DNA from 2 places in the Priestia sp. YIM B13491 genome. Region 1 is predicted to be linked to the other one. Evidence: a T-box and tRNA genes for the amino acid it is inferred to sense, from the RefSeq annotation. Region 1 holds a T-box; the other holds one or more tRNA genes.
The links. The T-box of region 1 lies ahead of thrS (threonine--tRNA ligase). A T-box ahead of a tRNA ligase gene usually reads a tRNA of that ligase, here a tRNA-Thr.
Positions count from the first base shown of each region.

Region 1 (7,397 bases):
CATTATTCTTCTTTAATCCTGATAAAACGGGAGATCAATGGCTGCGCCAAAAACAAGAAACAATTAAAATAGGAAATCATGTATTTGCAAAATAATAAAAAAGCTAATGGCTAGCTGCGCGCTGCTATTAGCTTTTTTAGTTATGTACATAAAATAAACAGTAGAACAACCTTTAAAATTAGAATTTTATGGTAAAATATAAAAAGTTATTTGTAATTAAAAATATGAGGTGATAACGTGAAAGAGAATATGATGTTTGCTTGGATAGCTTCATGGTTAGCTCTTGCTGGTCAGCTCGTTTTTTTTATGGGAGTAGCGCTTTTTACAGGGGATTGGCGCTACATGATGTGGAGTTTTATGATAAGTATAATTGTAGGTATACCTAGTATCATTGGCACCTATAAACGAAATCAGCAGCTAAAAGCTTACAAGAAATAAGGAATATCGTATTGAAACGAGTTATGAAAGACTTAGAGAAATCCTCCAAGTCTTTTTTTGTTTGGGTATAAAAAGATATGAACCGTACTCCGTTCTTCTAAAAAAAGTGCTTTTTACATAGTTTATCAATACAGAAAATTTGATAAACATGCGGAGGAGTAAACATGCAGAAACAGCCTAATTTTTTGTTGATTATCGTGGACGAGGAGCGGTTTCCACCCTTATATGAAAGTAAAGAACTAAAAAAGTGGCGAAAAAAACATTTAAAAGCACATGAATTTTTAAAACAGCATGGAATGGAATTTACCCGTCACTACGTCGGCTCTACAGCTTGTTCACCAAGTCGAGCTACATTGTTTACAGGGCAGTATCCTTCCTTGCACGGAGTTACGCAAACGCAAGGTATCGCAAAGAAGTCACAAGATCCTGATATGTTTTGGCTGCAGCCTAATACCGTCCCGACGATGGGAGATTATTTTAAGCAGGCTGGGTATCAAACCTTTTATAAAGGAAAATGGCACATTTCCGATGAGAACATCTTAATTCCAGGAACACATAATGTTTTTTCCAGCTACCAGATGCAAACAGGAATACCGGATCCGGAAAAAGAATGCCTCTATCAACGCGCTAATAAGCTTGAAAAGTTTGGTTTTTCAGGGTGGATTGGTCCAGAACCGGAAGGGAGAAACCCGCACAATTCTGGTTCATCTGCGGCCGTTGGAGTGAGCGGACGAGACGAAATATATGCAGAGGAAATCATAGAGCTTATTCAACGATTAGAATATCAAGCGACTGAGCAGCCTTGGCTCATGGTAGCTTCGTTTGTGAACCCGCATGACATTGCGCTGTTTGGAGCGATTACCAAACACCTTCCTATGTTTCAGTTTTCTATTGATGAGACGATTCCGAACATCGATCCGCCGCCTACCATTAGAGAATCTTTACAAACAAAGCCTAGTGCTCAAAGCAGCTATAAATACATCTATCCAAAAGCGCTGCAGCCAACACCAAATTCTAGCTTCTACCGGCGCTTGTATTATCAGCTGCAAAAAAATGTTGATACACAAATTTTAAAAATTCTTCGGACCATGGAACAATCTTCGTTCTATGAAAATACAATTATTATTTTTACGTCTGATCACGGTGATTTGCTCGGAGCTCACGGGGGACTACATCAAAAATGGTACAACATGTATGAAGAATCTATTCACGTTCCGCTTCTCATTCACAACAAATGTTTGTTTACCAATTATCAATGTACAGACCTGATGACTAGTCACGTTGACTTGATCCCGACAATGCTTAGTTTAGCTAATATCGATGCTTCCGCTGTTCAAAAGCAATTACAAAAAAGTCATACGGAAGTACATCCATTTGTTGGGCGAGACCTGTCAGGTATACTTCGAGGAGAATCGTCTCTTGAGCAAGACCAAACACCGATTTTCTTCATGACGGATGATGACCCGACAAAAGGACTTCACCAAACAAATTTTTTAGGAGAAAGCTACCCGTCAGTTGTTCAGCCTAATCACATTCAAGCGGTCATTGTCGAGTTTTCGTCAGCGGCAGGAAAGGAAATTTGGAAATACGCTCGCTATCATGATAATCCGCAATTTTGGTCAGCAGCTGACGAAAAAGATGAATTCATTCACGGAGAGCAATATGAAGATTACCCTGTAAGTTTTACTACCCTTAAAACAACCCGTGTTCCTGATCAAATTGAAATGTACAATTTGACCAAGGATCCGTTAGAAACAGTAAATCTGGCTCACCCGTATTTTTCGACAAATGAAACAAGGAAAATTCAGCGGCAGCTTGATGTTATTCTTAAAGAACAAGTTAGGAAAAAACGGATTTTTCCGCAAAGTGGAAGCATGCATGATGAGCTTTTGTCTAAAGATAGATAAAAAATAGTTTCTATGGATTCAAGTTAAATATTTGTGTGAGCAGAAAAAGGTGTATTTAATATTTTAGTATATAAATTAAAAACTTGATGATACTTGTGTTAGGTTACTTGTTCTGGTTTGGGGTAGTATTGGTTTCACTTCATTAATTCTGCTTAGATAAAACAAATAAGGACTTATAGCATCTTTCTTTTTCGCCTTTATTGCTGTGAAAATAGAGGTAAAAATAAGAATGGAATGTAGTCGTTAATAGTATAATAAAAAACTTTTTCAGTCCGTGTATTCTTAAGTAACTTTTCAAAAATTCAAGCATAAAGTAATTCTATACCATTTGAAAAATAAAAATTACTTCTTGACTTTTGTTAAATTTATACACTATAATCGCTTTTAACAACTAATAAACAGTATTTGGCAATGAAAAGGACACGAATTAGATGCTGTTTTCTTCGCAGAGAATAGGGCCACTGGCTGAGAGCCCTTAAGAAATCATCTAATTTACCACCTTAGAGCTATTGCAGGGAACGTGCATAACTGAAACTGCAATCGGTAAAACCGTTATCTTTTTAAGCGTAAAATACGTATGGGTATTTTACGGAATTAGGGTGGTACCACGGCCGCATTCGTCCCTTCACTAGGGATGAGTGCGGTTTTTTTGTAGAAAAAAGAATATACAAGCAATGAAAAGGACATGAATCATTTTTGAATTTTCTTTACAGAGAGTAGGGTCACTGGCTGAGAACCCTTAGAAAACGAAATGAATTTACCACCTTGGAGCTGCGGCGGGGAATGTGTATACACTGAAACCGCACCCGGTAAAACCGTTATCTTTTTAAGCGTAAAATACGTATAAGTATTTTACGGAATTAGGGTGGTACCACGGCCGCATTCGTCCCTTTACTAGGGATGAATGCGGTTTTTTTGTTGAATAAAAACATATTGGAGGAATGAACATGTCAAAACAAATGGAAGCAGAAAAGCGAAATCATCAAAAGTTAGGTCAAGAACTGGAGCTGTTTATGTCAATGGAAGAAGCTCCTGGTATGCCGTTTTTCTTACCTAACGGAATGATTGTTCGAAATGAGTTAGAAAATTACTGGAAACAAAAGCATTATAAAGCAGGCTATCAAGAAATAAAAACACCCATCATGATGAAACAGGAGCTCTGGGAACAATCAGGGCACTGGGAGCACTATCATGAGAATATGTATTTTTCAAATGTTGACAAACAAAACTATGCGATTAAACCGATGAATTGTCCGGGAGCCATTTTATTGTTTAACAGCAAGCGAAGAAGCTACCGAGAACTTCCGATTCGATACGCAGAGCTTGGATTAGTTCATCGTCACGAGCTTTCTGGGTCTTTAAACGGCTTGCTAAGAGTCCGTTCATTCACACAGGACGACGCTCATTTATTCGTAAAGCTCAGTCAGATCCAAGCTGAAATTAGCCGCATTCTAGCGTTTATCCATGACTTTTACTCACATTTTGGCTTCGATTACAAAGTGGAGCTATCCACACGACCTGAAAAATTCATGGGAGATATTGAAACATGGAACCAAGCAGAAAAGGCGCTTCAATCTGTGTTAAGTGAAAAAGGCTTAGACTATCAGGTAAATGAAGGAGACGGAGCTTTTTATGGGCCGAAAATCGATTTTCATATTTTAGATTCCTTAGGTCGCAGCTGGCAGTGCGGAACAGTTCAGCTTGATTTCTTAATGCCGGAGAAGTTTGACTGTATGTATATTGGAGAAGACAATAAACCGCATCGTCCCGTAATGATTCACCGCGCTATATACGGTTCCGTTGAACGATTTATGGCCATCTTGATTGAACATTACGAAGGTCAATTTCCTCTTTGGCTGGCTCCTGTTCAATTTAAGCTTTTGCCTATTGCACCGCCGCACGTGGAATATGCATATAAAGTGAAACACGAGCTGGAGTTAAAAGGGTATCGTGTTGAAGTAGATGATCGCATTGAAAAAATAGGGCTGAAAATTCGAGAAGCAGAAATGCTAAAAGTTCCTTATATGGCTGTGATAGGAGATAAAGAAGTGGAAAATGAATCGCTTGCTATGCGAAAGCACGGGAAGAAAAATATAGGAACAGTAAGTGTGGAAGAGGCAGCTGTACACTTGAATAAAGAAAAGAATTCAAACAGAGTGTATTGAAGCTATTTACCTTACTAAATAGAAAAATCCGATTTTTTAAGTCGGATAGTGATTCCCTTCATTTTGTCTCACACCAAAATGAAGGGAATATTGAACTAGAAGGGTATAAGATAATATATATCAGCAGTATAACTTTTGCCTTAGACAAACGCCGGTATTTTATAAAAAAATTTATCTTATTCCATTCGAATCGTTTGTACGGGATGAAGCTGAAGCCTCACCTGATGGTTTGTTCATGTTTTGCTGCTCTCGCTTCTTTTTAGAAGGAGAGTAAAAAAGAAATTTAAACATAAAGTATACTCCTAATGCTAGTAAAATACAGCCAATAAGTAAGTTAATCATCTTTCTCCGCCCTTCATACACTTCAGTTTTCATCATTATAACACCCGGTAAGATAAAACATTCATCGTTCTGTAAATAATCTCTATGTCAGGAATTTATATCTGAAGATAGTTAGTAAAAAAATATCTAAAAATATATAAAATAATTTTTTAGAATATTATTTTTATTCAAACTTATTATACGTACGCACAATGATAATCTCTTTATTTAGTTTATAAATCCAAAACAGAGCAATACTAAGAAATCGCTTACAAAAACTCTTGAAATATATATAATGATATTAGTATACTAATAGACAAGTTAGTAAATATTTCTATATAATTACTTCTGTATCTGAAGTGAAAACGCGCAGCCCAATGGGAAAAGAAGTTATTTTCAAGTTTTAATGGATGAGTGGCAACAGAGAGGAGAGAGTGCAATGGGAAAACTATTTAAAAAGAAGTCAATCGAGCAATTATTAGAACAAAGTCAAAACAAATCTCTAGTCAAAACATTAGGAGCATTCGATTTGACTCTTCTTGGTATTGGAGCCGTAATCGGAACGGGGGTTTTGGTATTAACAGGCTTAGTAGCTGCTAACGATGCTGGACCAGCCGTTATTTTTTCTTTTATATTGGCTTCTATTGTATGCGGTTTTGCAGCGCTGTGCTATGCAGAATTTGCTTCAACTATACCTGTATCTGGTAGCGTTTACACCTATACATATGCAACCATCGGCGAAGTGGTAGCACACTTAATGGGCTGGACGTTGCTTTCGGTCTACTTGTTAACAATGTCAGCAGTAGCAAACGGCTGGTCTTCTTATTTTAACAACTTTTTAGAAGGATTTGGTTTTTCACTGCCAAAAGAATTGATTACAATCCCTGCAAATGGAGGTCTAGTAAACCTTCCTGCTATTTGTATTACGCTTCTTATTACATGGCTGCTTTCAAGAGGAACAAAAGAAAGTAAAAAAGTGAACAACTTTATGGTGCTTGTTAAATTGTTTATTATCCTTCTTTTTATTATTGTAGGAGCTTTTTATGTAAAACCGTCTAATTGGACACCTTTTATGCCTTATGGAATTGAAGGTGTTGTGAAAGGGGGTGCGGCCGTATTTTTTGCTTTCTTAGGTTTTGATGCCTTATCTACATCAGCAGAAGAAGTAAAGAATCCGCAGCGTAATTTGCCCATTGGAATTATTAGTTCACTCGTGATCTGCACGATTATTTATGTAGCAGTATGCCTTGTTATGACAGGGGTTGTTTCTTATAAGGAACTGAACGTTCCAGAAGCAATGGCCTATGTTCTTCATTCAGTAGGACAAAATGCAGTGGCAGGAATTATTGCTGTAGGAGCTGTCATTGGAATCATGGCTGTTATTTTCGCCTACATTTATGCAGCAACACGCATTTTATTCTCAATGAGCCGTGACGGCTTGCTGCCAAAAGCATTTGCTAAAACAAATGAGAAAACAGGAGTTCCGACTCTTTCCACTTGGCTAGTAGGGATTATCGGAGCGTTAATTTCAGGGTTTATTGATCTAAAAGAACTTGCGAATTTAGCAAATATCGGTGCTCTTTTAACTTTCGGCATGGTGGGCGTCAGCATTATCATCTTACGTAAAACGCATCCAACTTTAAAACGCGGATTTACAATGCCGTTTGTCCCGATTTTACCAATTTTATCTGTATTATCTTGTTTATTTTTAATGATTAATCTTCCTAAAACAACATGGCTGTATTTTAGCATATGGATTGTGCTTGGTATATTTGTGTATATAGGTTATTCTCGTAAACACAGTCGATTAACAAGTAAAGAAATGAAAAAAGCGAGCTAGCAAAAAAAGAGCCTTTCATCCAAGAAAGGCTCTTTTTTTGCTTTTTGTTCAGTTGTTAGACAGTCAGGACGATTGTTCACTATGTTTTTTGCGTGTTTCCACAATAAAAAGACAAGTGCTAATAACAAAAGCCGTTCCTACAAAAATGGCGCCAACCCAAGGAAGTGAAGTAAGTCCCATATGGTTAATAATTACGCCTCCGAAAAAGGCGCCAAAAGCATTTCCTAAGTTAGCAAATGAGTGATTCGAAGTAGAAGCTAAAGCAGGTGCTTCCTGTGCTAAGTTCATAATTTTCACTTGAATACCAGGCATTACAGCAAAGGCTGCTGCTCCCCAGAAAAACAGCGTGATAATAGCTGCTGTTGGGCTTTTAACGGTAAACGTAAAAATAGTCAGCACAATACAAAGAAAAGCAAATATACCTACAACCGAAGGCATTAACTTCCAGTCTGCTAGCTTCCCTCCAACAACATTTCCGAGCGTAACGCCGCATCCATATAATACAAGTATCCACGTAACACTATGTTCACTTACTCCTGTAACGTCTTCAAGAAGCGGTGTAATGTACGTAAATACAGTAAATAAACTGCCGCATCCTATCGCGCTTAAAAGAAGCATCACAAGAAGTTTTGGTTGAGTAAAAGCAGCAAACTGCTGTTTTAGACCCGTTAATTTGTCTTGACCAAGCTTTGGGATAAACAGAATAATACCGATAAATGCAATAAT
Region 1 is NZ_JBHZOR010000004.1:583,262-590,658, forward strand. Features, by position in the region: gene ACFX4E_RS17940 (cell wall hydrolase) at 1-95, shown strand, start outside; gene ACFX4E_RS17945 (hypothetical protein) at 238-438, shown strand; gene ACFX4E_RS17950 (sulfatase family protein) at 603-2,345, shown strand; T-box leader at 2,748-2,973, shown strand; T-box leader at 3,011-3,239, shown strand; gene thrS (threonine--tRNA ligase) at 3,293-4,510, shown strand; gene ACFX4E_RS17960 (hypothetical protein) at 4,682-4,885, opposite strand; gene ACFX4E_RS17965 (amino acid permease) at 5,271-6,671, shown strand; gene ACFX4E_RS17970 (MFS transporter) at 6,735-7,397, opposite strand, start outside.

Region 2 (7,397 bases), on a different contig from region 1:
CTTTCAGCACTATCTTGAATGACTTTTTCGCTCAGCTCACCGCCTGCTCCTTGAAATAGAAATGGCGTTTGGAACTTCATACCTGTTAAATTTGCCGTAGCTTGAAACGGAAGAAGCAGATGATTCATTGGGTAGCGGTTGTATCCCCCTTCTTGATAAGCTTCCGCAGGTCCTCCTGTCGAAGTAGCTACGACAAACTCTTTTCCCTGAAGTTTAGTACCTTTGCTTCCATAAGCCCATCCGTATGTTAAGACAACATCTTGCCACTCTTTTAAGAGTGCTGGTGAGCTGTACCAGTAAAATGGAAATTGAAAAACAATACGATCGAATTGAACAGCTAACTCCTGCTCTTTTTCTACATCAATTTTAAAATCGGGATAGTTTGCGTATAAATCATGAACGTACACATTCTCTTCTTTTTTTACTCGCTCTGCCCACGCTTTATTAATGCGAGAAGATGCTAAGTTTGGATGCGCTAAAATAACCAGTGTTTTCATTTTGATACTCTCCTTCTGATGTCTGTGCTTGCTTTGTTCTTTTCTATTTTTTACGCTTGCCTCTCACGGCTCATTCAGTCACTCTTTCCTTTTCCTTCAGGAAATCCGAGTTAGTTTACACTTATAAACTACCAGTATTATCATTTTGCTTCAACAAAATTGACTTTGCTTTTATCACCTTTAATTTTTTTATGTACCCAAAACGGCAGATAAAGGACAAGAAAGCTAAGAATCATAATTCCTTCAATCCATACTAAATACCAAGGATGAGGTCCAAGAACATCCAGCAAGGAAGCGTGCTCTGGCTTTTTCATCATGTATAAATAATTCGCCCCGAGTAAACGATTCATGACATAGATAAAACCTCCGTACAGATTAACAACTACTACGCTTACCCATAAAGAACGAAACGTTGGCTCATATTTGCAGACAGCAATTAGCATACAGCAAGCAAGTACCACACCGCCATGCGATACATAAAACTGCACATAGCGAAACTGGGCATACGCATAGCCGCCAAGGTCTGGGGTAATCATCGCTTGAACAGAGCTGCTGATTCCGGCGAAGTACACAAAATAAAAAAGAAACCTGCTTTTGGTTATCAGCATAACAGCAGCCAGCAGCACGACTATATCACTGAGCTGAAGAGGCAAGGAAGTTTCAGCAGACCACCGATGACATCCGATTTCCCAAGCCTGGTAGGCTGTTTCTGAAGCAATTAGAATGAGTGAAAGCAAAATAAACACAAACCTCTTTTTTCGCAGCTGCTTTCGACACAAAAAAATAAATGCTCCTATGATCACGATAATGGCTAAAGTTACAAGATGTTCAACTGAAAAAAGCTGAAAGGAATGTTGTACAGAATGACACGTAAAAAATGAATTCATAAAAGCGCCTCCCTTCCATCAGAAAACAAATTCGGTACCTTTAGCTTGTTCATAAAACCTCGTTTTCATTAATGCTTCTCTCGCATTAAAAAGAGATTGAGACATAACAAAATCACGCCAATCTAAAGACGGACGAATGGAGTAAATAATCGAGTATAGATCACTTCTTGAAGGGAAATCAACTGCTAGAAACAACTAAACTAAAAAGATCCGAACGATTCATCATTCGGATCTTCTTTCAACTAACATACTGTTGTCCTAGCTCTGTTTCTTCGTTTTTACTCTTTAATTAATCCTTTTTTCACTAAGAATTGATGAGCAACTTCTTCAGCCGTTTTTCCTTTCGCATTTACTTGATAGTTCATTTCACGCATTTCGTCATCACTGATTTTACCGCCCAGTTGATTTAAGATTTTTTTCAGTTCAGGGTGCTCTTTTAGCGTATCTTCACGAAGCACAGGCGCTCCTTGATACGGAGGGAAGAACTGCTGATCGTCTTTTAAGACTTTTAAACCAAACTGTTTGATTTCAGGGTCCGTTGCGTAAGCATCAAGCATGTTAATATCGCCTTTTTCTACAGCGCGATAGCGAAGCTTCGGCTCCATCGTTTTAATATTCGGGAAGGTAAGGCCATATTCTTTTTGAATGCCTACATAGCCGTCTTCACGATCTTTAAACTCAAGCGTAAATCCTGCTTTTACTTTATCTGTTGCATTTGCCAAATCTGAAACAGTCGTTAGATTGTTTTCTTTGGCAAATTCTTTTGTCACGGTCAATGTGTACGTATTATTAAACTTCATTGGATCTAAATAGACAAGGCCGAATTTCTTTTGAAATCCTTCTTTTGCCTGCTTGTACACCTCTGTTTCATCTTTGCTGTCCGGCTGTTCCTTTAGATGCGTCACAATGGCTGTACCCGTATATTCAGGGTACAAATCAATTTCCTTGTTACGCAGAGCCTCAAATACAAATACCGTTTTCCCAAGCGACGAACGAAGATTTACTTTCATATCGGTTTGATCTTCAATTAATTCTTTGTACATATTAATTAAAATATCTTGTTCTGCACCAATTTTCCCTCCGATAACAAGGTCTGGTTTTGTTGCGCTCATCGCTGCAAACGGAGAAACAAGAATGAGTATTAATACGAGGATCATAATAAACGAGCGTTTTTTGGACCCTTTTTTAGCTGAGTGTTCAATCGTTCGCAGAATTCCATCAAAAATAAGCGCTAATAATGCTGCTGGAATGGCTCCTAATAAAATCAAACTATTATCGCTTCGGTCAATACCAAGCAAAATTAAGCTTCCGAGTCCGCCCGCTCCGATAAGAGCCACGATTGTTGCTGTACCAATAATGAGTACCATCGCTGTGCGAATTCCGGCCATAATGACAGGAAGCGCTAGAGGAAGTTCTACTTTAATTAATCGTCTCCATGAGTTCATCCCCATGGCTTTGGATGCTTCAATTAAAGATGGGTCCACTTCTTTAATTCCGGTATATGTATTTCGTACAATAGGAAGAAGCGAATATAAAAACAGTGCAATAACCGCGGGAAAGGTTCCAATTCCGACAAGAGGAATCAGTAATCCTAATAAAGCGAGTGAAGGAATGGTTTGCAGTACGGCTGTTACACCAATGATCGGTTCAGCAATGCGGTCATGCCTCGTTAAGTACAGTCCGAGCGGCACTGAAATTAATACGGCGATAACAAGGGCCAGTACTGAAATTTGAATGTGTTCAAGAAGAGCTTGAAACAGTGCATCTCCTCGTTGATCTAATAATGTGCTTAGTGCATTCATTACAGCGTTCCTCCTTCTTTCGTTTTATCAGAAAGAAACGCTAATAGAGTTTTGCGCGTTACAACGCCAATGCGTTTGCTCCCTTTTTTCACGGCTATTGCTTCATGGTCGTAAAGGGCGTCCATTGCCTGCTGAACAGTGGCGGTTGAAGCTAGCTCTTCAGTAGGTTCTACGTCTGGCTGTTCACTTTCTTTGACAAACATATCCAATGTCTCAAATAAAGCATTTCCTTGATTTCCAATAAATGTTTTTACAAATTCATTTTTAGGCTTTTGAATGAATTCCTCTGGGGTTCCAACTTGAACAATTTCCCCGTCTTTCATTAGGCAGATACGATCTCCAAGCGTCATCGCTTCGCTCATATCGTGCGTAACAAATACAAATGTTTTTTTGATTTTTTCTTTTAAGCTAATAACATCTTGCTGAAGCTGTTCGCGGCTTAACGGATCGAGGGCACTAAAGGGTTCGTCCATTAAAATAACGGGGGGATCAGCTGCGAGGGCACGTGCTACACCTACACGTTGCTGCTGGCCACCTGAGAGCTCAGACGGCTTTCGGTTTCGATACTGCTTTGGGTCTAGTCCTACCAAGGTAAGCAGTTCATCAATGCGCGTTTTGATTTTGTTTTTCTTCCAATGCTTCATCTCGGGTACAATGGCTATATTTTCAGCGATGGTCATATGAGGAAAAAGAGCAATCTGCTGCAGAACATAACCAATGTTCCAGCGCAGCTCATGTATGTTGTGGTCCGATACGAGCTTATCTTTTATGTATAGTTCTCCTTGGGTAATATCATGAAGACGGTTAATCATTTTTAAGGTGGTTGTTTTCCCACACCCACTCGGACCAATTAAAACGAAAAACTCTCCTTCCTTAATTTCTAGATTAATATTTTTCACGGCGGTCGTACCGTCTGGATATTGCTTTGACACATTCTTAAACGTAATCAAATTATCGTTCACACTCCCTGTTGAAATTTAACCCCTAGTTTCGTGTACCCAACACTTAGAGGCAATAAACATTCTTTTAAGAATATTTCTAAATATGATTCATAAGACATAGTGGAAAAGATACACATATTTTCTCACAGCCTCCTAGTAAGGCTATCAAACTGTTAAAGTTTTCACAAGGCAGGAAAGAATAATTTGGAGAATAATTTTAAAGCCGACACAAATAAAAAAACCTTCTTTCAACAAGAAAGAAGGTTTTTTAGTATGCTAGCGACAGGGATCGAACCTGCGACCTCTTGCTTACCATGCAAGTGCTCTACCTACTGAGCTACACCAGCGTCTTGGAAAATTATATCACGTTTAAATTCATTTAGGAAGCGCTTTTTTAAATTTTTTATTGATATATTCTCTAATTTGCGTCTTCTGAAATTCTCACTTTCTACAAAGTTCCATATTTTATGTTAGAACTCCTTACATAAATTGTGTGAATTTTCTTTTTTTATATTACCCTTAGTAAAAGAGCTTACAAAAGAAGGGAAGAAAATAGATGGAACAACAACCAACCATGACAAAATCAAAAACGGCAACTCCCTACCCAAGAGACTGCACGTTCAGCCTGGAAGATTGGACGACGCTCGCTAAGTATTGGTACCCCGTCGCACGCTGCAGTGATGTAACAGAGAAACCAACGTCCGTAAAACTGCTAGATGTAAATCTAGTTCTATACCGTACCACACACAAAGTAGTAGCGGCTCGTGATTTATGCGTTCACCGAGGCACCCCGCTTAGCATGGGCTGGGTGGAAGATGATGAAATTGTCTGTCCTTACCACGGCTTCCGCTATGCAACGGACGGCGCATGCACGTCGATTCCAGCTCACCCTGATGCCAACATTTCTCCCCGCCTGTGTATGGCCGTCTATCCAGTTATTGAACGATTTGGATTAGTGTGGACTTCCCTGACAGGAGAACAAGATAACCTGCCTTACTTCGATGCGTGGGAGGATCCTGATTTTCAGCAGATTGTTTGTCCGAGCTTTGATATCATGGGTTCGGCCGGTCGTCAAATGGAAGGCTTTTTAGACGTAGCTCATTTTGCCTGGGTTCACACGGACACATTTGGTGATCGAAACAACGCCTTTGTGCCTAAATATAAAGTAAGCGATACAGATTATGGGCTTCATGTAGAATATACAAGCACCGTGAGCAATTATTCCAAAGAACAGCAGCATTTAAATCCACCTGATTTTAAATGGCTTCGCGTCTTTGATGTTTATCCGCCGTTTACAGCTACGCTAAAAGTATACTTCCCAGAAGGCGCAGAGCTGTGGATTATGAATGCAGTCTCTCCTATTTCAGCCCGCGAAACACGTTTATTCGCACCAATCGCTCGAAACTTTGACAAAGATTCTCCCGTTGAAGGTGTGTATGACTTTAACCTTCGGGTCTTTGACGAAGACCGTGAAATGGTTGAAAACCAAAAACCTGAAGACTTGCCTTTAGACCTGCAGATGGAAGCGCATATTATGGCTGATCAAACGTCCATCGGCTACCGGAAATTATTAAAGAAAATGGGCTTAAGCTTTAGATATACAAGCTAAAGAAATCCCCGCTGTCTCAGCGGGGATTTCTTTTTCATTTAGCAAACTGCTCGCGTCCTGCTTTTTCCTTTACCACTTCATCTTCACTTGCCGGCATTGCGCGTTTCATAAACAATGAAAGAATTAAGGCAACCACCACTAGTACTACTGAGACGGCAAACGCATCGTTAATCCCTTGTACCATTGCCTGCATCCCAATCTGTTCTTTCATTTGAGCTGCCCCGGCTGCGGTTGTATTCGCTGCTCCCGCTCCGCTCATTGCATCTTGAGCGAGCTCTTTTGCATGCGTAGCTGTACGGTTTGACATCACCGTTACTAAAAGAGCCGAACCAATAGCTCCCGATACTTGTTGAAGCGTGTTATTCATCGCAGTACCATGAGGATTAAAGCGCTGCGGCAGCTGATTTAATCCGTTTGTCATAACCGGCATCATCACCATAGACATTCCGAACATGCGAAGCGTGTAAAGCGTAATGAGCGTTGTATACGTCGTATCAAGCTCTAAGTTACTGAAGAAATACGTCGTAACGGCTGTAATCGTTAGACCCGTTACAGCTAGTGCACGCGCTCCGAATTTATCAAATAATTTCCCGGTAATCGGTGACATCACGCCCATTAGCAGCGCACCTGGAAGCATTAGTAATCCTGAATGAAGCGGAGAAATGCCTCGTACCGTTTGAACATAAATTGGCATTAGCAGCATGGCTGAGAATAGTGCCATTGTGATCACCATTGAAATCGTTGATGATAAAGCAAACATTGGATATTTAAAAATGCGGAATTCAAGCATAGGTGTTTTAAGCTTGAACTGACGCGTAATAAATAAAATCAGAGCCACAGCTCCTACGATAATCGTGCCGTACACTTCCACAGAATCCCAGCCTTTATCCCCTGCCGAGCTAAATCCGTATAGAAGTCCTCCAAATCCAATTGTAGATAACAAAAGAGATAAAAAATCCAAATTGATTTCCACTTTTTCTTTTTTGTCTTTTAATAGAAAGAAAGCCCCTATTAATACAATTGCAGCGATTGGCGTAACAAGGTGGAACAGCATTCTCCACTCATAGTGTTCAATTAGCCACCCTGATAAGGTAGGACCAATTGCCGGAGCAAAAATCATAACTAAACCGAAAATCCCCATCGCAGCTCCGCGTTTTTCTAACGGAAAACTTGTGAGCAATACGTTCATTAAAAGCGGCATCATAATGGCTGCGCCTGATGCTTGGATAATACGAGCGGTTAACAAGACCGAAAATACGGGCGAAGCACCGGCAAGTATTGTTCCTGCTGTAAATAAAGTCATCGCCGTTAAAAATAAGCCTCTGACAGAATAGCGCTGAATTAAAAAAGCGGTAGTTGGAATCATAATACCATTCACTAACATATAACCAGTAGAAAGCCACTGGACAGTTGACGTTGTCACATCTAAGTCTTTCATAATAGACGGAAGCGCCACATTTAATAACGTTTCATTCAACAATGAGATAAAAGCGCCAATTAACAAAATAGCAATTATGCCATAAGGGGGCTTTTCCATTTGATTTATCGATTGACTCATTATTATACCTCCTTATACTTTAAGTTCATTTTTTTAGACATATGTTCTACATAGAGTATATTATACTGTGAGTTCAATTTATGCAAGCGAAAAATCTTGTGTT
Region 2 is NZ_JBHZOR010000001.1:957,185-964,581, reverse strand. Features, by position in the region: gene ACFX4E_RS04915 (NAD(P)H-dependent oxidoreductase) at 1-497, opposite strand, end outside; gene ACFX4E_RS04910 (YwaF family protein) at 638-1,384, opposite strand; gene ACFX4E_RS04905 (ABC transporter permease/substrate-binding protein) at 1,663-3,186, opposite strand; gene ACFX4E_RS04900 (ABC transporter ATP-binding protein) at 3,186-4,136, opposite strand; tRNA gene ACFX4E_RS04895 (tRNA-Thr) at 4,402-4,474, opposite strand; gene ACFX4E_RS04890 (aromatic ring-hydroxylating oxygenase subunit alpha) at 4,684-5,736, shown strand; gene ACFX4E_RS04885 (DHA2 family efflux MFS transporter permease subunit) at 5,771-7,294, opposite strand.
Region 2: it encodes a tRNA-Thr, which carries the amino acid that the T-box ahead of thrS (threonine--tRNA ligase) is inferred to sense. The anticodon was not compared.